2 regions of the Serratia sp. NA_112.1 genome follow, and region 2 is predicted to be linked to the other one. Evidence: predicted binding sites of a transcription regulator. Region 2 holds the regulator's gene; the other holds the start of a gene.

Region 1 (10,822 bases), on a different contig from region 2:
ATTTTGATGAGATTTCCCACGTCCTGAATCTGGATTTCCGCTATCCGTCGATCACCCGTGATATGGACTACATCGAATGGCTGGTGGATACCATGCTGCGCGTGCCGGTCGAACATACGCTGGATTCGCCTTATCTGGCCGACCGCTATGACGTCAAAGCCATTGCCGAACGTCTGGACGCCATGACGCCACAAAATGCGCGTATCTGGTTCGTCAGCCCGAATGAGCCGCATAACAAGATGGCCTACTTCGTCAATGCGCCGTATCAGGTCGATAAAATCACTCAGCAGCGCTTTGAGCAGTGGCAGCAACTGGGTAAAGGGATCAGCCTGTCGTTACCTACGCTGAACCCGTATATTCCAGATGATTTCAGCCTGACCAAACCTTCGCACGAGTTTAAAAAACCGGAGATGGTGGTCGACCAACCGGGTCTGCGTGTGTTGTATATGCCGAGCCGTTACTTTGCCGACGAGCCGAAGGCTGACGTCACAGTGGTATTCCGCAATGCAAAAACCATGGATTCTGCACGCAACCAGGTGTTGTTCTCTTTGACTGACTATCTGGCCGGGATATCACTGGACCAACTGAGCTATCAGGCTTCGGTTGGCGGGCTGAGTTTCTCAACCTCGCCGAACAACGGTCTGGAGTTCAACGCCAATGGTTTTACCCAGCGTCTGCCGCAATTGCTGACCTCGCTGATCGAGGGCTACTCCAGTTTCACACCGACCGAAGATCAACTGACGCAGGCCAAATCCTGGTATCTGGAACAGCTGGATTCGGCCGAGAAAGGCAAAGCGTTTGAACTGGCTATCCAACCGGTGCAGATGGTTTCTCGCGTGCCTTACTCAGAACGCAGTGAGCGCCGTGAGGTGCTGAAAACCCTGACGCTGAGAGATGTGCTGGCCTACCGTGACAGCCTGCTGGCTGAGGCAACACCGGAGTTGTTGGTGGTGGGCAATATGAGCAAGCAGCAGGTGGATACCCTGGCCTCCACGCTGAAACACCGTCTGGGTTGTACCGGCATTGAATGGTGGCACGGCGAAGACGTTGAAGTGACTAAAAACCAGTTGGCCAATCTGCAGCGGGCAGGCAGCAGCACCGACTCGGCGCTGGCGGCAGTGTATGTGCCGACCGGCTACGACGAAGTGACCGGTATGGCTTACAGCTCGTTGCTGGGCCAAATTATCCAGCCATGGTTCTACAGCCAGCTGCGTACTCAGGAACAACTTGGCTACGCGGTGTTTGCTTTCCCGATGTCCGTCGGCCGTCAGTGGGGCATTGGTTTCCTGCTGCAAAGTAACAGCAAGCAACCGGCGTACCTGTATCAGCGCTATCAGGATTTCTACCCGAAAACCGAGAAACGCCTGCGCGAGATGAAAGAAGCGGACTTCGAGCAGTATAAGCAAGCGATGATCAACGAGCTGAAGCAGCGTCCGCAGACCCTGAGCGAAGAAGCCGGCCGCTTCTCCAATGACTTTGACCGTGGCAACTTCGCATTTGATACCCGTCATAAGCTGATTGAGCAGATCAAGCAGTTGACGCCGACCAAACTGGCGGATTATTTCCACCAGGCGGTGATTAAGCCGCAGGGGCTGGCGGTGTTGTCGCAGGTGAGCGGCAGTGGGCAAGAGAAGGCGGATTACGCCGTACAGCCGAACTGGGTAACGTATCCAAACGCCTCTGCGCTGCAGAAAACCTTGCCGCGTAAGGTGGCGATGCCATGACAGGGACCACTCCGCAGCGACTTGACCCGCTAACGTTGCCGCTGTTTGGCGAGCGGTTGATAGAAGCGTCGGCGGGGACCGGTAAAACCTTTACCATTGGTGCGTTATATCTGCGTCTGCTGCTTGGCTTGGGCCAGGCGGCAGCCTTTCCCCGGCCGCTGACGGTAGAGGAGATCCTGGTGGTGACCTTTACCGAGGCCGCCACTGAGGAGTTGCGTGGACGTATCCGCAGCAATATCCATGGCTTACGCATTGCCTGCGTGCGTGGCAGCAGTAAAGACCCATTATTTAATGCATTAATGGCGGAAATTGACGATCTGCCGGATGCTGCTGCGCAACTGCTGGCCGCCGAACGGCAGATGGACGAAGCGGCAATCTATACCATCCACGGTTTTTGCCAGCGTATGCTGACCCACAACGCCTTCGAGTCCGGCATTCTGTTTGAGCAAACGCTGGTGCAGGATGAACTGCCGCTGCGCCGTCAGGCCTGTGCGGACTTTTGGCGTCGCCATTGTTATCCGTTGCCGATCGGAGTGGCCCGGGCGGTGAGCCAGGAGTGGAGCGGCCCGGAAGCGCTGCTGGCCGATCTTTCCGGTTATCTGCATGGCGAAGCGCCCATGCTGCGTCGGCCGCCGAAGGATGAAGAAACGGTGCTGATGCGCCATGAGCAAATCGTGGCGCGTATTGACGCCATTAAAGTGCAGTGGCTGGCGGCAGCGGGCGAGCTGGAAGCGTTGATCAGCCAGTCCGGCGTTGATAAGCGCAGTTACAGCAGCAAAAACCTGCCTAACTGGTTGCACAAAGTCGGTGAATGGGTGGTGCTGGAAACCCAAGACTATCAGTTGCCGAAAGAGCTGGATAAATTCCGTCAGTCGGTACTGCTGGAGAAAACTAAAAAAGGCGAACCGCCGCGCCATGCATTGTTTGTGGCGATCGACGAACTGTTCGATGAACCTCTGACGCTGCGTGATTTGATCATGGCGCGGGCGCTGAGCGAGATACGTTTGTCCATTCAGCAGGAGAAACGTCAGCGGGCTGAGCTGGGTTTTGACGACCTGTTAAGTCGGCTGGACAGTGCATTGCAGAGTGACGGGGGTGAACGTTTGGCACAGGCGATCCGCCAGCGTTACCCGGTGGCGATGATCGATGAGTTCCAGGATACCGATCCACAGCAATACCGCATCTTCCAAAAACTCTATGTCGGCAGGCCGGAATGCGGCCTGCTGCTGATCGGCGATCCCAAGCAGGCAATTTACGCTTTCCGTGGTGCCGATATCTTTACTTATATGCGCGCCCGTTCAGAGGTAAGCGCCCACTATACGCTCGAAACCAACTGGCGCTCCTCACCGGCGATGGTGGAAAGCGTTAATCATCTGTTTGCGCAGGTGGAAAAACCTTTCCTGTTCGGCCAAATTCCCTTTGTTGAGGTGGTCGCCGCCGAGAAAAATCGGGGGCTGGCGTTTGAGCTGCACAACCAGCCGCAGCCTGCGATGCAATTCTGGCTGCAACAGGGGGAAGGTGTCGGCGTTAGTGAGTACCAACAATTAATGGCACGTCTGTGCGCCACGCAAATCCGCGACTGGCTCAGCGCCGGGCAAAACCAGCAGGCCTGGCTGGTCGAAGGCGAAAAACGGCGGGCGGTAGAGGCGTCAGACATTACCGTGCTGGTGCGCAGCCGCAATGAGGCGGCATTAGTGCGCGACGCCCTGAGTGCACTGGCGATCCCTTCGGTTTATCTGTCCAACCGCGACAGCGTGTTCGATACGCCAGAAGCCAAGGATTTGCTGTGGCTGCTTCAGGCAGTGTTGGCACCGGAGCAGGAACGTACGCTGCGCAGTGCCATGGCGACAGGGCTGATGGGGCTGGACGCGCAGGCGCTGGACGGCTTGAACCAGGATGAGCGTGCCTGGGATGCCCTGGTCAATGAGTTCGATAAATATCGCACGCTGTGGCTGCGTCGCGGCGTGTTGCCGATGCTGCGTGAGGTGATGAATCAGCGCCATCTGGCAGAAAACCTGTTGGCCAGCCTCGGCGGTGAGCGCCGGTTGACCGATGTGATGCATCTGGGCGAGCTATTGCAGGAAGCCTCCGCACAGCTCGACAGCGAACATGCACTGGTGCGTTGGCTGGCGCAGCAGATTGCTCAGCCGAATCGGCAGTCCGACAACCAGCAGCTACGGCTGGAAAGCGACCGCCATTTGGTGCAGGTGATCACCATCCATAAATCCAAAGGGCTGGAGTTCGATCTGGTATGGCTGCCGTTCGTTGGCAATTTCCGCCAGCAGCAGCAGGTGCTGTACCACGATCGCCACAGTTTCCAGGCCCTGCTGGATCTCGACGCCGATGAGCAAAGTATCGAGTGGGCGGAGGAGGAGCGGCTGGCGGAAGATCTACGCCTGCTGTATGTCGCGCTGACCCGTTCGGTATACCACTGCAGCATCGGCATTGCGCCGTTGATACAGGGGACCCGCAAAAAGCAGGGTGATAGCGATTTACACCGCAGCGCGCTGGGCTATCTGGTGCAGGCCGGTCAGGCCGGCGATGCGGCTTATCTGCAGCAATGTCTGCAACAATTGGCCGTCGATGGTGTTGCGCTATCGCGGGTCGAAACTCTGGACGAGTACCCTTGGCAGCCGCAAACGCCAGACTTGACCGAGCTGGCGGCGAAACATTTCTCACGCCAGGTGCAGGATTTCTGGCGGGTGACCAGCTATACCGGTCTGCAACAGCACGGCACGAGCCTGATGCAGGATTTGTTGCCAAGGTTGGATGTTGATGCCGCCGGCGAGCAGGCGCAGGACAGTGAGCCAGCGCTCACACCGCATACCTTTCCACGTGGCGCCGGGCCGGGAACCTTCCTGCACAGCCTGTTTGAAACGATCGACTTTACCCAACCGCTCGATGAGGCGTGGATGTTGGAGCAGTTGCAAAAACAAGGATTTGGCGAACACTGGCAACCGATACTGCTGGCGTGGATGCAGGTGCTGTTAAACACCCCGCTTAATGATACCGGCGTCGCTTTGTCAGCGCTGGCCCCGCAGTATAAGCAGGCTGAGCTGCAGTTTTATCTGCCGATCGAGCAGCTGTTGCAGGCGCGTGAGCTGGATAATCTGGTGAAAAGTTACGATCCACTTTCTGCCCGTTGCCCTGAGTTGGATTTCCAACAGGTGCAGGGGATGCTGAAAGGATTTATCGACCTGGTGTTCTGCTGGCAGGGGAAATATTACCTGCTGGATTACAAATCCAACTGGTTGGGCGAAGACAGCAGCGCCTATACCCAACCGGCGATGGAACAGGCGATGGTGGAACATCGTTACGACTTGCAGTACCAGCTATACACGCTGGCACTGCACCGCTATCTGCGCCATCGATTGCCGGATTATGATTATCAGCGGCACTTCGGCGGGGTGATTTATCTGTTCCTGCGCGGTGTGGATGCACAGCATCCGGGCAGCGGCATTTTTACCTGCCGCCCTCAGGAGCCATTGGTGGAAGGCATGGATTTGTTATTCAGTGGTAAAACCGTTGCGGTGGGGGATGCATCATGATCGCTCTACTGGAACAGGCACAGGCGCTTGGCGTGTTACGCCCACTGGATTTGCAGTTCGCCCGCGTAGTCGCTGGAGCGGATGAGCCTGAGATGCTGCTGGCTGCTGCCTGCCTCAGCGCGGAGGCTGGCGCGGGTCACGTTTGCCTGATGCTAGAGCAACTGCTGCCGGAAAACCTTTTTGACGGACGTCATCCGGAGCTGGCGCAGGCTGCGTGGGTGGCGGCAGGGCAGTTGGATGTGGCCGGTTGGCAACGGCGGCTGTCGGCCAGTGCGGCGGTGGGTGATGGCAGTACCGCGATGCCGATGGTGTTGCAACAGCAGCGCTTGTATCTGCAGCGCATGTGGCAGAACGAGGGTGAGGTTGCCGCCTTTATTAGAGGCGACAGTATCAGTAGCGACAGTCTACCTCAGGCGGTCGAAGAGACCGAGCTGCGTGCTATTCTCGACCAATTATTTGGTGAGGCGACCGATGAACCCGACTGGCAGAAAATTGCTGCCGCGGTGGCCGCCACGCGACGTATTGCGGTGATTTCGGGTGGACCGGGCACCGGTAAGACCACCACGGTCGCTAAATTACTGGCGGCGCTGGTGCAGTTCGACGAAGGGAGGCGTTTGCGCATCCAGCTGGCGGCTCCTACCGGCAAAGCGGCGGCGCGTTTAACCGAATCCCTGGGCAGTGCCAGCAAGCAGCTGACGCTAACCCTGGAGCAGCGTGCGCTGTTCCCTACCGAAGCTTCCACGTTGCATCGTCTGCTGGGCGCTCAGCCCAACAGTCAGCGTATGCGTTATCACAGTGGCAACCGGCTGCATCTGGACGTACTGGTCGTCGATGAGGCCTCCATGGTCGACCTGCCTATGATGGCGCGTTTGATTGCCGCCTTGCCCATTCAGGCACGGGTGATTTTCCTGGGCGATCGCGATCAACTGGCTTCGGTAGAGGCCGGGGCGGTACTGGGAGATATTTGCCGCTTTGCCGAGCAAGGTTACAGCGTGACGCGTGCGCAGCAACTTACGCGGCTGACCGGCTGCCTGCTGCAGGGGCAAACTGCCCAGGCGGAAGCTGCGGTACGCGATAGTCTGTGCCTGTTGCGCAAAAGCTACCGGTTTGATGCCAATTCGGGCATTGGTCAATTGGCCTTTGCCGTGAACGCCGGTGATGGCAAACGGGCAATGGCGGCGATCAGCGGCAGTTTCGCTGACGTTAGCGGTTATCCACTGGCTGAAACTCAAGACTATCAGGCATTGTTGGATGCCTGTGTGGCGGGTTACCGTGATTATCTGCGGCTGGTGGGTGAAGGGGCGGACGCTGTGGCGGTGTTGGCGGCGTTCGGTCATTTCCAGGTGCTGTGCGCGCTGCGAGAGGGGCCTTTCGGCATCGCCGGCTTAAATGAACGCATTGAGACGGGGCTGCAACGTGCCGGCCTGATCCAGCGTAAGCCGGGAGCCGCTGGGCGTTGGTATTCCGGCCGTCCGGTGATGATTGGTCGCAATGACAGCGCTCTGGGGCTGTTTAATGGCGATATTGGCATTGCCTTGCGGGATGAGAGCGGCGAACTCCGCGTTCATTTTCAACTGCCGGACGGCAGCATCAAGTCGGTGCAGCCGAGCCGTTTACCGGCGCATGAAACCGCTTATGCGATGACGGTGCACAAGTCACAGGGCTCGGAGTTTGACCATACGGTACTGGTGCTGCCCAATCATTTCCTGCCGGTGCTGACCCGCGAACTGGTGTATACCGCAATCACCCGCGCTCGCAGGCAGCTTTCGCTGTATGCCATCGATGCGGTTTTGATGCGGGCGATCCGTACCCCGACCCAGCGCCGTAGCGGGTTGGCGGAGCGGTTGCAGATCAAGGCTTAAGCGAGAATGGACAAGGGCGCAGCACACTGCGCCCGCCAACAATTACAGATCCGCCAGCAAAATCTTGGAACGGCGTTGGTAGTTGTACAGCGCCTGTTTTTCAACCGGTAGCACGTCGACTTCCGCCGGTGTGAAGCCACGCTCCTGGAACCAATGGATGCTGCGCGTAGTCAGCACAAACAGTTTATTCAGGCCCATCTGGCGTGCCTGACTTTCCACCCGTTGGAGCAGCATTTCTCCCCGTGACGAACTGCGGTAGTCAGGATGAACCGCAACGCAGGCCATCTCGCCAATCTTCTCTTCCGGGAACGGGTACAGCGCTGCGCAAGCGATGGTCAGGTTATCGCGCTCAATAATGGTGAACTTGTCGATCTCCATCTCCAGTTGCTCACGTGAGCGACGCACCAAAATACCCTGCTGTTCAAGCGGACGGATCAGCTCGAGGATGCCGCCGATATCGTTAATCGTCGCCCGGCGTACCTGTTCAGCACTCTCCATCACTATCTGGGTGCCGATACCATCGCGTGAAAACAGCTCTTGCACCAGCGCACCGTCTTCCTGATAGCTGATCAGGTGGCTGCGGCGCACGCCGCTGCGGCAGGCCTTCACCGCGCCGCGCAGGAAGCGCACGGTGCCGGAATGATAGTCGCCATGCTCTTCCAGTTCTTCGATGCGTTTTTGCGCGTCGTTAGGGAACAGTTCGGAAATGATAGTGCCTTCCTGATTGGTGACCCCCTGTGACGAACAGAAGCCGATCATTTTCTCGGCCTTCAGCTTGACTGCCAACTGGGTTGCCACCTCTTCCGAGGTCAGATTGAAGCTTTCGCCGGTGACGGAAACGGCCACCGGGCCAATCAGCACGATGGCGTTGCTGTCGAGCTGACGGTGAATGGCTTCTTCATCAATACGGCGGATGCGGCCGCTGTGGCAGTAGTCCACTCCGTCATCAATACCCAGCGGCTGGGCGATGATAAAGTTACCGCTGACCACGTTGATATGCGCGCCCTGCAATGGTGTGTTGTTGAGGCTCATTGACAGCCGGGCGGTGATATCCAGTTGCAGCAGACCCGCCGCCTGTTTAACCAGCTCCAGCGTATGGGCGTCGGTGACGCGGGTATGCTTGTGGTAAATCGGTTCGAGATTATGCTGCGCCAGATTGACGTCGATCTGCGGCCGCGCGCCATAAACCACCACCAAACGAATACCCAGACTATGCAGCAACCCGATGTCGTTAACGATGTTGGCAAAGTTCTCATGTTCTATGGCTTCGCCACCCAGCATAACGACAAACGTCTTGCCACGGTGGGCGTTGATATAGGGAACTGAGTGACGGAATCCTTGGACCAGCTCTGTACTACGTTCCTTCACGGCCAAACCTCATTTGCATATTTATACGACATTTTTGTATTTTTATTCTTTTCTTGCCCTAATGGCAAGTGAGAAATTATCTCTATTTCTTTGCCGGGGGCGCTGAATCGTTAATAAATTGAAAAACCATAAAAAGATTTTCTGATGACAGCACCGGAATGATTGGTTAAAGTTTTCGGCATTCCTGTTAACTGGTGTTTTTTTCATCTGTTTTAATCTGTTACCACTGCTGGAGCCGCATGCCAAACTCAAATCACAATCTGGGCCGCCGTCGTTTATTACAGGGGGTTGCCGCAAGCTGGTTGCTGAGTGTGAGTCGCACTGGTTTCGCTGCCTCATCGCACGTCATTGCCGTACGCGTTTGGCCTTCCTCCACCTATACCCGGGTGACGCTCGAATCTAACGTTGAACTGAAATATAAGCAGTTTGCGCTGACCAATCCCGATCGCGTGGTAGTGGATATCGAAGGCATACAGCTCAACAGCGTGCTGAAGGGCATCGTCGGCCAGGTACGTGACGACGATCCCTACCTGAAACAGGCGCGCGTTGGTCAGTTTGATCAAAATACCGTCCGGTTGGTGCTGGAGCTTAAGCGCAGCGTCAGCCCGCACATGTTCACTCTGGCGCCGGTGCCGGAATACCGCAATCGTCTGGTGATGGACTTGTACCCGAGCAAGGGCGGCAGTGGCGAAGACTATGATCCGCTGCTGGCGTTACTGGAAGATTACAACAAGGGCGATCTTGAGCGTACGTTGCCAGCTGAAGCGCCACAAGCCGGTAAGGCGGGGCGTGACCGACCGATTGTTATCATGCTGGATCCCGGTCACGGTGGCGAAGATCCAGGAGCGATTGGTAAATTCAAAACACGTGAAAAAGACATCGTATTGCAGATTGCACGCCGGCTAAGCACGTTAATCAAGCGTGAGCCGAATATGAAGGTGTTTATGACGCGCAATGAAGACGTCTTCATTCCGCTGAAGGTGAGGGTGGCGAAGGCGCGTAAGCAGCGTGCTGACCTGTTTGTGTCCATCCACGCCGATGCCTTTACCAGCCGGGCCGCACGTGGATCATCGGTATTTGCGCTGTCGACCAAAGGTGCCACCAGTTCGGCGGCGAAGTTCCTGGCGCAGACCCAAAATGAATCCGACCAAATCGGCGGCGTAAGCAAAAGCGGTGACCGCTACCTGGATCACACCATGTTTGATCTGATACAAACCGCGACCATCAATGACAGCCTGAAATTTGGTAAGGAAGTGCTGAACCGAATGGGTAAAATAAACCGTTTGCATAAGAACCGTGTCGATCAGGCCGGTTTTGCGGTATTGAAAGCGCCAGACATCCCTTCTATTCTGGTTGAGACGGCGTTTATCAGCAACATCGAAGAAGAACGCAAGCTGCGTACCACGCATTTCCAGCAGCAGGTGGCGGAATCTATTCTGGCGGGTATCAAGGCGTACTTTGCCAACGGTGGTGCGGTAGCGCGCAGAGGGTAAGGCTAATGCGGAAACGGCTGGGCGGCTGCCCGGTCGATTCTTGGCGGATTTCAGATACAAAAAAACACCCGTTAAGGTGCTTATTTGTAGTCATTAAGATTGGTTGCGGAGGCCGGATTTGAACCGACGACCTTCGGGTTATGAGCCCGACGAGCTACCAGGCTGCTCCACCCCGCGTCCGTCTTAATGCTTGTATTATCGAAACCAACATTTCATGTGATACCGCTGGTACAGTATCTGTTGGTTGCGGGGGCCGGATTTGAACCGACGACCTTCGGGTTATGAGCCCGACGAGCTACCAGGCTGCTCCACCCCGCGTCCGTATAATACTTTCTTTTTCATCGAATCCAACACTTTATTGATACTGCCTCTGGCAATATCGGTTGGTTGCGGAGGCCGGATTTGAACCGACGACCTTCGGGTTATGAGCCCGACGAGCTACCAGGCTGCTCCACCCCGCGTCCGATGGAAGCGCACTATACTCTCCGTGCATTTTGTTGCAACCCTTTTTGCATTTAATTGAACTAAAACAGTCTTTCTGCTGGATTAGTCCGCAATCTGCGCTCTTTTTCATCGTTATTGCCCCTGAGGCTTTTTTTATTGGCGGCGATTCCTTTATCTATGGGCGTTTGTTATCGTTCGCCGGTAGATCATATATGTAGAGAGTGTGCGCGATGAAAGGACGTTGGGGCAAATACCTGCTGAGCGGGTTAATGGTAGCGGTACTGGCGGGCTGTTCTTCCAAGCCGACCGACCGGGGACAACAATATAAGGATGGTCACCTGGATCAGTCGCTGGAGTTGGTGAACCAACCCAACGCCAGGGGC
Region 2 (10,822 bases):
CTTCAGCTTCCACTTCAGCGATCTGTTCACGGTGATAATCATCCCACATGAACTCGACTTTCTCCGGCGCGCTTTCTTCAATGGCCATCGCTTTCGGTTGGGTGTTGATAAACTTCATCACGTCCCAGCACAGCGCGTTGACGCCTTCACGATTGACCGCGGAGATCATGTAGTACTTGCCTTCCCAACCCATGCCCTCTGCAATCGCCTTGGCACGTTCGGCAGCTTCTTCCTCACCAATCACATCAATCTTGTTGAAAACCAGCCAGCGTGGCTTCTGCGACAGATTCTCGCTGTACTGATTCAACTCGTTGATGATGACTTTGGCATTTTCTACCGGATCAGATTCATCGATCGGGGCAATATCCACCAGGTGCAACAGCACGCGGCAGCGCTCCAGATGCTTCAGGAAGCGAATCCCCAGGCCAGCGCCGTCGGAGGCACCTTCGATCAACCCCGGGATATCGGCAACCACGAAGCTTTGCTCGTGATCCATACGTACCACACCAAGGCTTGGCACCAGAGTGGTAAACGGATAGTCGGCAACTTTCGGCTTTGCAGCAGACACTGCACGGATAAAGGTCGACTTGCCGGCGTTCGGTAGGCCCAGCATACCTACATCTGCCAGCAGCAGCAGCTCCAGCAGGATGTCACGAGCCTCACCGGCGGTGCCCAGAGTTTTCTGGCGCGGAGCACGGTTAACGGATGATTTAAAACGGGTGTTGCCCAAACCGTGCCAACCGCCCTTCGCCACCATCAGACGCTGCTCGTGACGGGTCATGTCGCCGAGGATCTCGCCGGTGCCCTGATCCTGCACGCGAGTACCGACCGGAACCTTGATGGTAATATCTTTGCCACGCTTACCGGTACAGTCACGGCTCTGACCATTCTGGCCACGTTCAGCGCGGAAAGATTTCTCAAAGCGGTAGTCGATCAGCGTGTTGAGGTTTTCGTCCGCCAACAGATAGACGTCGCCGCCATCGCCGCCGTCACCCCCATCAGGCCCGCCGTTCGGGATATATTTTTCGCGACGGAAGCTGACGCAACCATTACCACCGTCACCTGCAACGACCAAGATCGCTGCTTCATCTACAAACTTCATTTACCGTCTCCGTAAATCATTCACCGGGTTGCTTCAAAGGAGCAACCAGGCGGGGTTCTGCCCGTCGCGGCCACCAACGGTGACCAATTGCGGAAAACATAGCGCCCGCTACCACCACGAAAGCACCGACATAGCCAACGACATTTAAGGTCGGGGTGGCGAATACCTGTGGCCAGGCCAGCGCCAATAAATCTGAAAACAGCAGGGTAAACAGCGGTGTCAGCGTAACTAACGCACTCACCTGTGCCGCCTGCCAGCGCGCCATTGCTTCAGCCAGCGCACCATAACCAATCAGCGTGTTGGCACCACAGAACAGCAAACAGGCTAATTGCCAGCCGCTGAGCTGAAAAATCCCCTCCGGCCTAGCCAAAGGAAATAACGCCACTGCACATAAAGTGTACAACATTACCAGAATTTGCGGCGAGGCTAATCGACGCAGCAACACTTTCTGCGCAACGCCATAAGTGACCCATACCATTGCCGCACACACCCCCAGCAACACCCCAAGAGTGTAATCTGTCAGGCGGGTGAAAATCTCAATCAGGCTGACGTTGAAAAACAACAGCAACCCGCAGATCAGCATCAGCGCGCCAATCACCTGAGTGATACGCATCCGCTCTTTTAAAATCAGCACGCTGGCAAACATCATGCCGACCGGCGATAATTGGCCGATCACCTGTGATGCTGTCGGGCTGAGATACTGCAGCGAAGAGCTGAAGAAAATAAAATTCCCCAGCAGGCCTGCGGTGGCGATGACCAGCATCAACAACCAGCGCGGTTGACGGAACAGGGTCACCGGCGGCAACTTGCCGCGCACGGCCAAAATCAGCCCCAACCCAAGTGCAGCCATGGTAAATCGATACCAAACGATGGTAAACGGATCCATCACTACCAGCACTTCTTTCATCGCAATCGGCAATGCACCCCAGCAAACTGCCGTAGTCACCGCCAGAGAAATGCCAATTCCGACCTGCTGTTTTGTTTCCATCTTACCTTTGCCAGCGCTGACGAGCCGATGCATGAGCAGCCCATAAATGTAAAAAGCCCCGCAACGAATTGCGGGGCTTACATCTATTTAGTAAGGCTCGAAAAATTATTCAGCTTCGATGCTGATAAATTTACGATTGCTCGGGCCTTTAACTTCGAATTTGACTTTACCGTCTTTCAAAGCAAACAGAGTGTGGTCTTTGCCGCAACCCACGTTGGTACCAGCGTGGAATTTAGTGCCGCGCTGACGAACGATGATGCTGCCTGCCAGTACTGCTTCGCCGCCAAAGCGTTTTACGCCCAGACGTTTAGCTTCTGAATCGCGACCGTTACGAGTCGAGCCGCCAGCCTTTTTGTGTGCCATTAATCTGCTCCCCTAACTTAAGCGCTGATGCCGGTGATTTTAACGTCAGTGAACCACTGACGGTGGCCCTGCTGCTTACGATGGTGCTTACGACGACGAAACTTAACGATCTTAATTTTCTCGCCACGACCGTGAGCAACGACTTCAGCTTTGATCTTACCGCCATCGACGTAAGGAACGCCGATTTTGATATCTTCGCCATTAGCGATCATCAGAATCTGGTCAAACTCAACTGCTTCACCAGTTGCGATGTCCAGCTTTTCCAAGCGAATGGTTTGACCTTCGCTTACTCGGTGTTGTTTACCACCACTTTGGAAAACCGCGTACATATAAAACTCCGCTTTCCGCGTGCCCAACTGTTTAGTACAGAGCGCGCTATAAATATTCACAATAGGGCGCGAATTCTACGCAATAATCCAGCGTATGACAAGAGCAGAATAAGACCAGAAGCAGAAAAAAGAAGAAAAAAAACACAGTTCCTTTCATGGCGTTTATCTGAGCCGTTTTTCAAGTACAATCAGGGGGACAGTTACCGCCATGTACCGATGTGAGCAGCGATCTCAACGCGGTGAAGAGAAACACAGCTGAAAAAAATACAATGAACCTAGAGCAAATTACCGAGTTAACCGCGCAAGATATGGCGGCCGTGAACGCAACAATTCTCGAACAGCTGAATTCCGATGTCACGCTCATCAATCAGCTTGGCTATTACATTATCAGTGGTGGCGGTAAACGCATCCGCCCGATGATCGCCGTTCTGGCGGCGCGGGCGCTGCATTATCAGGGTGATAAGCACATTACCGTTGCCGCGCTGATCGAATTCATTCACACCGCTACCCTGCTGCATGATGACGTGGTGGATGAATCAGATATGCGCCGTGGCAAGGCCACCGCCAATGCCGCCTTCGGCAATGCCGCCAGCGTCCTGGTCGGCGACTTCATCTATACGCGTGCTTTCCAGATGATGACCAGTCTGGAATCGCTACGCGTGCTGGCACTGATGTCTGAGGCGGTCAACGTGATTGCCGAAGGTGAAGTGTTGCAGTTAATGAACGTCAACGATCCGGACATTACCGAAGAAAGCTACATGCGGGTGATCTACAGCAAAACCGCACGCCTGTTTGAAGCGGCGGCGCAATCTTCGGCGATCCTGTCAGACGCAAGCGTTGCAGAAGAAAAAGCACTGCAGGATTACGGTCGCTATCTCGGCACCGCTTTCCAGTTGATCGACGATCTACTCGATTACAGCGCTGACGGCAGTACCCTGGGTAAAAATACCGGTGACGATCTCAATGAAGGGAAGCCGACATTACCGCTACTGCACGCCATGCATAACAGCGAAGGCGAGCAGAAAGCCATGATCCGCGGGGCGATTGAACAGGGTAACGGCCGTCATTTGCTGGAACCGGTGTTGCAAGCCATGCAGCAATGCGGCTCACTGGAATATACCCGCCAACGGGCTGAGGAAGAGGCTGACAAGGCCATTGCCGCGTTGCAGGTTCTGCCGGAATCGCCACATCGCTCCGCGCTGGAAGGATTAGCGCACCTTGCGGTTCAACGCGATTTTTAAGAAACTAAAAGCCTATTATTATTTCCACAGACCCGCACTGCGGGTCTGATCATTTCTGTGCTGAAATACGCGCCAGCAAGCTAGCGATCCCTTCTCGCGCCAGGAACGCCAATACCTTCTCACGTTCACTCTCTGTCAAGTGGTAGTAGTACTCAATCCACACGGCCAGCGGATCCTTGCGTTCAACCTGATATCTCGCAGGTTCTTCTTTTAATACCAGTAAATTACGCGTCCCCGTAGGCAAGCTGTCAATATGGTATTCCAGCGCTTTCCCCTGCACACCTTTACGCCGACGGCTGATCCAGCCTTCACGACGTGCCATCAAATTTATTCCCTGTGGTGAGGAGGGTAATCCTGCCACGCCTGTCAGTTCCTTGGCGGCAAACCACTCTTTTTTCATAGCCATGTTCTCTGGGAAAAGTCGGCAAATATCTTTTTTTGGAAATTTATTGGATATTTTTTTAGAAATTTGGTGGTATCCTAGTTTCCGTATAAGCGCTTCATGTTGTTCAAACGATTAATCTTGACCTGTTAGTTATACCACTAACAGAACTTTCGCTAATCAAAAAAGGAATGTAAACATGAACTCAAGGAACAAGGACTGGCATCCGGCGGATATCATTGCGGCACTACGTAAGAAGGGAACAACACTGGCGGCGGTTTCGCGCAAAGCAGGGCTTAGCTCGTCAACGCTAGCAAACGCGCTGTCGCGCCCCTGGCCAAAAGGGGAATGGTTAATTGCTGAAGCCCTTAACATTCATCCTGCGGAGATCTGGCCAAGCCGTTATTTCGACCCATATACCCATAACCTGCTGGATCGAAAAGCCCGCATCCGCACATAGCTACAGGCATAAAAAAACCGCCGGTACACTGTCCGGCGGCCTATGCATACTCATGCACTACTGAATGATCAGTTATTGATAAACTTTTCGCCCAGTTCGATATCTTTGTGCAGAACATCCAGCATATCTTCCAGCGCTTTCTGCTCGAATGCGCTCAAAGTACCGATATCTTTGCGTTCTTCAACGCCGTTCTTACCCAGCACCAGAGGCTGTGCGAAGAAGCGGGCATATTTGCCATCGCCTTCCACGTAAGCACACTCCACCACGCCTTTTTCGCCCTGCAGCGCACGAACCAGAGACAAACCGAAACGCGCCGCCGCCTGGCCCATTGACAGAGTTGCAGACCCGCCACCAGCTTTAGCTTCAACCACTTCGGTCCCCGCATTCTGAATGCGCTTGGTCAGATCAGCGACTTCCTGGTCAGTGAAGCTTACGCCCGGGATCTGTGACAACAGCGGCAAGATAGTCACGCCAGAGTGCCCACCGATAACCGGTACGTTCAACTCTTCCGGCTGCTTGCCTTTCAGCTCGGCCACGAAGGTGTTGGAACGGATAATGTCCAGCGAGGTCACACCGAACAGTTTGTTTTTATCATACACGCCGGCTTTCTTCAGCACTTCTGCTGCGATAGCCACGGTGGTGTTTACCGGGTTGGTAATAATGCCGATGCAGGCTTTCGGGCAGGTTGTTGCCACTTGCTGGATCAGATTACGCACAATGCCCGCGTTCACGTTGAACAAGTCTGAACGATCCATGCCTGGTTTACGTGCAACACCGGCAGAGATCAGTACCACGTCTGCACCGTGCAGAGCTGGAGTAGCGTCTTCGCCACTGAAGCCTTTGATTTTAACTGCGGTTGGGATGTGGCTTAAGTCGACGGCAACGCCTGGGGTAACGGGGGCAATGTCGTAGAGAGAGAGTTCAGAACCTGAAGGAAGCTGGGTTTTGAGTAGAAGGGCGAGGGCCTGGCCGATACCGCCAGCAGCACCGAGAACTGCAACTTTCATCCTATACTCCTTTATTATCTTAAATATATAAAGCGCCGTGAATATGTGGGTACGGACCTTAAATTATTACACCTTTAAAAACAATCCCTTAACAGTCCGTTTGAGAGCTGGTGCAATAAAGCGGCCGATATCGAGCGCATATCTTAGATTAAATCGCTTACTCATGAAGGGCATAGCGCACACTAATCAAAAATACTGCGAGGTTATTCACGAGCAAGTTAACCGGCGGTTACATTACACCCTTACATAACATCAGAACAACATCATTTTAATAACATTTTCTTTACCACCATGGACGGATCCTTCGGTCATGGAAAGGGCATATTCATGGGATACAGATTTTGTTAAAATGTCGCCCTTTCCCCATTGTCCGGCCATTATTATTTTTTCCGGACGTCCTTTTATTGCATAAAAATTCATTTATATGCATAATAATGACTTCTATTGTCAACATTCCACGGTGCAAAATGCGTAATCCCGCAAAGCAGGAAGATCTGATCAAGGCGTTTAAAGCGTTATTGAAAGAAGAAAAATTCAGTTCTCAAGGCGAGATCGTTTTGGCGCTGCAAGAAGAAGGCTTCGAAAACATCAACCAATCCAAAGTATCGCGCATGCTGACCAAGTTCGGCGCGGTGCGGACGCGTAATGCCAAAATGGAAATGGTGTATTGCCTTCCAGCCGAACTCGGCGTGCCTACCACTACCAGCCCACTGAAGAACCTGGTGCTGGATGTCGATCATAACGATGCCGTAGTGGTGATCCACACCAGCCCCGGCGCCGCACAGTTAATTGCCCGCCTGCTGGACTCGCTGGGTAAATCAGAAGGTATTCTCGGCACCATCGCCGGTGACGACACTATTTTCGTTACCCCGGCCAGCAGCTTTAGCGCTCGTCAGTTATACGAAGCCATCCTATCGCTGTTCGAACAAGAGTTATGATGCAGTGCGCTAACAAAATACGGCTAACGGTCGCGTTTTGTTAGCGCTTCTTTAACCCTATCCTTACCCTTCCCTCATTCCTTGCCACGTTTAAAACCAGAATCTCGTCGTGCTGCAGCACATTTCAATGACATTGGTCCGTAACCAGTAATAGCTACTGTTATCTTCCGCACTTTTGGTCAAAAGCACTTACCTTATTGAAATTACATAAATTTAACATCGAAAGATCGTTTTATAAGCGTTTTTTATTCCATCTGGTTATTAAAAATAAGGAACGCCATAATAAAGTTTCACAAGGAACTGTTAGCTAACTATTAATTTTTAGCGTTACTAGATGTATACTCATTTCCGTGACGTAAATCACAGTTCATTGGAACTGATAAAAGAATACGAAAAGGTGAGAACATGAAAATTAAAGCTACCATCGCAACCATGAGCGTTCTATCCATGCTTTCCTTCGGCGCATTTGCAGCACAATCTGTTGATGCAAATCAGGCTGCAAATATGCAGTCTGCAGGCACTATCACCGTCAGCGGCGTTGCCGGTGCACCTTCAGACATCCGTCAGGCACTGTCTGAAAAAGCCGATGCCAAAGGGGCAACCGCTTATCGTGTGATTGAAGCGCGCAACGAAGGCAACTTCCACGCTACCGCAGAAATTTACAAATAAGTACAAGGCGTTACCCGGCAACGGGCAATAAAACTCTGGAACCCAATACCCCGATAACGGCCTTCAAGTATAAAAACGCTGAAAAAGCCCTTCCAGGCGGTTATCACAACAGGACTTAATATCATGAGCATGAAAACTACCCTCGCCGCACTTAGCCTGCTGTCAGTCGTTTCTTTAGGGGCTTCTGCCGCTACGTTAATCACTAATGACCAAGCGACCAATCTTCAGTCTGTCGGAACCATTACCGCCAGCGGCATTACCGGCGCGCCTTCCGACATTCGTCAGGCCCTGTCTGACAAGGCCGACAAACAAGGTGCTAAAGCCTACCGCGTGATCGAAGCCTACGAAAACGGCAACTGGCACGCGACCGCCGAAATCTATAAATAACAATTCAGAGGACATGCTTACCGAACTGATTACCCTCGTCACTGCCACTGCCGAGTTCTGTCGTAAGCATTAATTCTCTGAAGAATTCGTCGTCCTATCCGACGAACCCCGTTGCCCTCGCTCGCGAGGGCTTTTTTCTGGGCGTAAAAAAGGGCCGCTATCGGCCCTTGGATTGCTGACAAAGCAGGAAATCAATAGGTGGCTTTTGGCTCCGGTTTATTGACCAACGCCTCCAGCAGCCGATCGTGAATCCCCCCAAAGCCGCCGTTACTCATCACCAGAATATGGTCGCCCGGCTGGGCCGTTTTCACAATCATGTCCACCAGCGTATCCAGATCGGCGCTCCAGTGAGCTGGCTGTACGCAGGCTTCCGCCACTTCCGCCACCTGCCAGGGGATATGGTGCGGCTGGAACAGGAAGACTTCATCGGCACGGCCCAGCGACGGGGCCAGATCGTTCTTGCTGATGCCCATTTTCATGGTGTTGGAGCGCGGTTCGAGCACCGCCAGAATGCGGGCAGTGCCGCCCACCTTGCTACGCAACGCGGCCAGGGTCGCCAGAATTGCCGTTGGATGATGGGCAAAGTCGTCATATACCGTGACGCCATTGGCTTCACCACGCAGCTCCAGACGACGGCGGGCATTAATAAAGTCGCCGAGCGCACGACAGGCATCCTCAGGCAACACACCAACATGACGCGTGGCGGCAATGGCCATCAAACCGTTATGCATGTTGTGTTCACCGACCAGCGACCACTTGACTTCGCCCACCTGCTCACCATTAAGGAATACCGCATAATGGCTGGCGTCCGGCGTCAGCTTCTGTGCACGCCATACGCCTTCTTCCCCAACCAGCTCCTGCTCACTCCAGCAGCCCATCGCCATCACCTGCTTCAGGTGGCTGTCGTTGTCAGGCAAAATAATTTTGCCCTTGCCTGGCACCAAACGCACCAGATGGTGGAACTGTTTCTGAATCGCTTTCAGATCGTCGAAGATGTCGGCGTGATCAAACTCCAGATTATTCAGGATCAGCGTACGCGGGCTGTAATGCACAAACTTGGAACGCTTGTCGAAGAACGCGCAGTCATATTCATCGGCTTCGATGACAAAGAACGGGCTGCCCCCCAGGCGGGCAGAAACGTCAAAGTTGCCCGGCACGCCACCGATAACAAAGCCCGGCTGGTAGCCGCAGGCTTCCAGGATCCAGGTTGCCATGCCGGCAGTGGTGGTCTTGCCGTGGGTCCCGGCAACAGCCAGTACCCAGCGATCGCGCAGCACATAATCATGCAGCCACTGTGGGCCGGAAACGTAAGGGATACCCAGCTCCAGTACTGCTTCAACACACGGGTTACCGCGCGTCATGGCGTTACCGATGATCACCAGATCCGGTGCGGGATCCAACTGAGCCGGATCGTAACCCTGGATCAGTTCGATCCCTTCTTTCTCCAACAGCGTGCTCATCGGCGGATAGACATTAGCGTCAGAGCCGGTCACCTCATGCCCTAGCGAACGAGCCAGCGCCGCCAGCCCGCCCATAAAGGTGCCACAGATCCCAAGAATGTGAATGCGCATAGTTTTCTCATAGAGTACGTCGAATGTTGGCACATTCTAACGCTCAGAATCGTCCAGAAGAAATGGATTTGCCTATGAATAGCGTTCATCTTTGGGCTACACTGCTCGCGAATACGTTGGCGGTTTGTTAACAAACCGCTACCCATCCGTAGATTCAGGGATTGTGTCATGAAAACGTTAGGCGAATTTATCGTCGAGAAACAGCACGACTTTTCTCACGCCACCGGCGAGCTGACAGCGTTACTTTCTGCAATTAAACTGGGCGCCAAAATCATCCACCGCGACATCAACAAAGCGGGTCTGGTTGATATCCTCGGTACCAGCGGCATTTCCAACGTACAGGGTGAAGTCCAGATGAAACTGGACCTGTATGCCAATGAAAAGCTGAAAGCGGCATTGAAAGCGCGCGGTGAAGTTGCGGGTATCGCTTCTGAAGAAGAAGATGAAATCGTGATATTCGACGGCGAGCGGGCTGAAAATGGTAAGTATGTGGTGTTGATGGATCCGTTGGACGGTTCGTCCAACATTGATGTCAACGTCTCGGTCGGTACGATTTTCTCTATCTATCGTCGCATCACCCCGGTCGGCACTCCCGTGACCGAAGAAGATTTCCTGCAACCAGGCAGCGCCCAGGTTGCAGCCGGCTACGTAGTTTATGGTTCCTCGACCATGCTGGTGTACACCACCGGTTATGGCGTGCATGCCTTTACCTACGATCCGTCTCTGGGTGTGTTCTGCCTTTCCCACGAGAAAGTCCGCTTCCCGGCTACCGGCAATATGTATTCCATCAACGAAGGTAACTACATCAAGTTCCCGCGCGGTGTGAAGAAATACATCAAATATTGTCAGGAACAGGACGAAGCCACTCAGCGCCCTTATACCTCCCGCTACATCGGTTCGCTGGTTGCCGACTTCCACCGCAACCTGCTCAAAGGCGGCATCTATATTTATCCAAGCACCGCCAGCCACCCGCAAGGCAAGCTGCGCCTGCTGTATGAATGCAACCCGATGGCGTTCCTGGCGGAACAGGCAGGCGGTAAAGCCAGCGACGGTAAAAACCGTATTCTGGACATTACCCCGGTGAAATTGCACCAGCGTGCACCGTTCTTCGTCGGCACCAAATCCATGGTGGAAGACGCCGAGCGCTTTATCGCCGAGAACCCGGACGAATAACAGGTTCCTTGTGGGGGGCGCCTGTCGCCCCCTGCATTATAGTTTGAACGCCGCCATACTCTGGGCCAGCAACTGGGCCTGATCCTCCAGCGAACGCGTTGCCGCCGCCGACTCCTCGACCAAGGCCGCATTTTGCTGCGCCACCTGATCCATCTGTGCCACCGCCAGATTGACCTGCTCAATGCCGCTGCTTTGCTCACGTGTAGCCGCAG

What was found. Region 2 encodes ArgR, which controls arginine synthesis, uptake and breakdown. Its sites were predicted from a motif close to ANTGAATAAAAATACANT; they were not measured.
Region 1: the regulator ArgR is predicted to act here: its motif matches at 8,536-8,553, upstream of argA (amino-acid N-acetyltransferase).

Annotation. Positions count from the first base shown of each region.
Region 1 covers NZ_JBQZFO010000007.1:54,620-65,441, reverse strand. Annotated here, with positions in the region: gene ptrA (pitrilysin) at 1-1,724, shown strand, start outside; gene recB (exodeoxyribonuclease V subunit beta) at 1,721-5,272, shown strand; gene recD (exodeoxyribonuclease V subunit alpha) at 5,269-7,134, shown strand; gene argA (amino-acid N-acetyltransferase) at 7,177-8,502, opposite strand; gene amiC (N-acetylmuramoyl-L-alanine amidase AmiC) at 8,742-9,995, shown strand; tRNA gene ACUTQ5_RS15100 (tRNA-Met) at 10,096-10,172, opposite strand; tRNA gene ACUTQ5_RS15095 (tRNA-Met) at 10,237-10,313, opposite strand; tRNA gene ACUTQ5_RS15090 (tRNA-Met) at 10,380-10,456, opposite strand; gene mltA (murein transglycosylase A) at 10,670-10,822, shown strand, end outside.
Region 2 covers NZ_JBQZFO010000004.1:10,669-21,490, reverse strand. Annotated here, with positions in the region: gene cgtA (Obg family GTPase CgtA) at 1-1,102, opposite strand, end outside; gene ACUTQ5_RS10230 (DMT family transporter) at 1,119-2,090, opposite strand; gene rpmA (50S ribosomal protein L27) at 2,196-2,453, opposite strand; gene rplU (50S ribosomal protein L21) at 2,471-2,782, opposite strand; gene ispB (octaprenyl diphosphate synthase) at 3,052-4,023, shown strand; gene ACUTQ5_RS10210 (DNA-binding protein) at 4,073-4,423, opposite strand; gene ACUTQ5_RS10205 (helix-turn-helix domain-containing protein) at 4,605-4,865, shown strand; gene mdh (malate dehydrogenase) at 4,934-5,872, opposite strand; gene argR (transcriptional regulator ArgR) at 6,340-6,810, shown strand; gene yhcN (peroxide/acid stress response protein YhcN) at 7,216-7,479, shown strand; gene yhcN (peroxide/acid stress response protein YhcN) at 7,603-7,866, shown strand; gene mpl (UDP-N-acetylmuramate:L-alanyl-gamma-D-glutamyl-meso-diaminopimelate ligase) at 8,058-9,437, opposite strand; gene fbp (class 1 fructose-bisphosphatase) at 9,606-10,610, shown strand; gene ACUTQ5_RS10170 (methyl-accepting chemotaxis protein) at 10,647-10,822, opposite strand, start outside.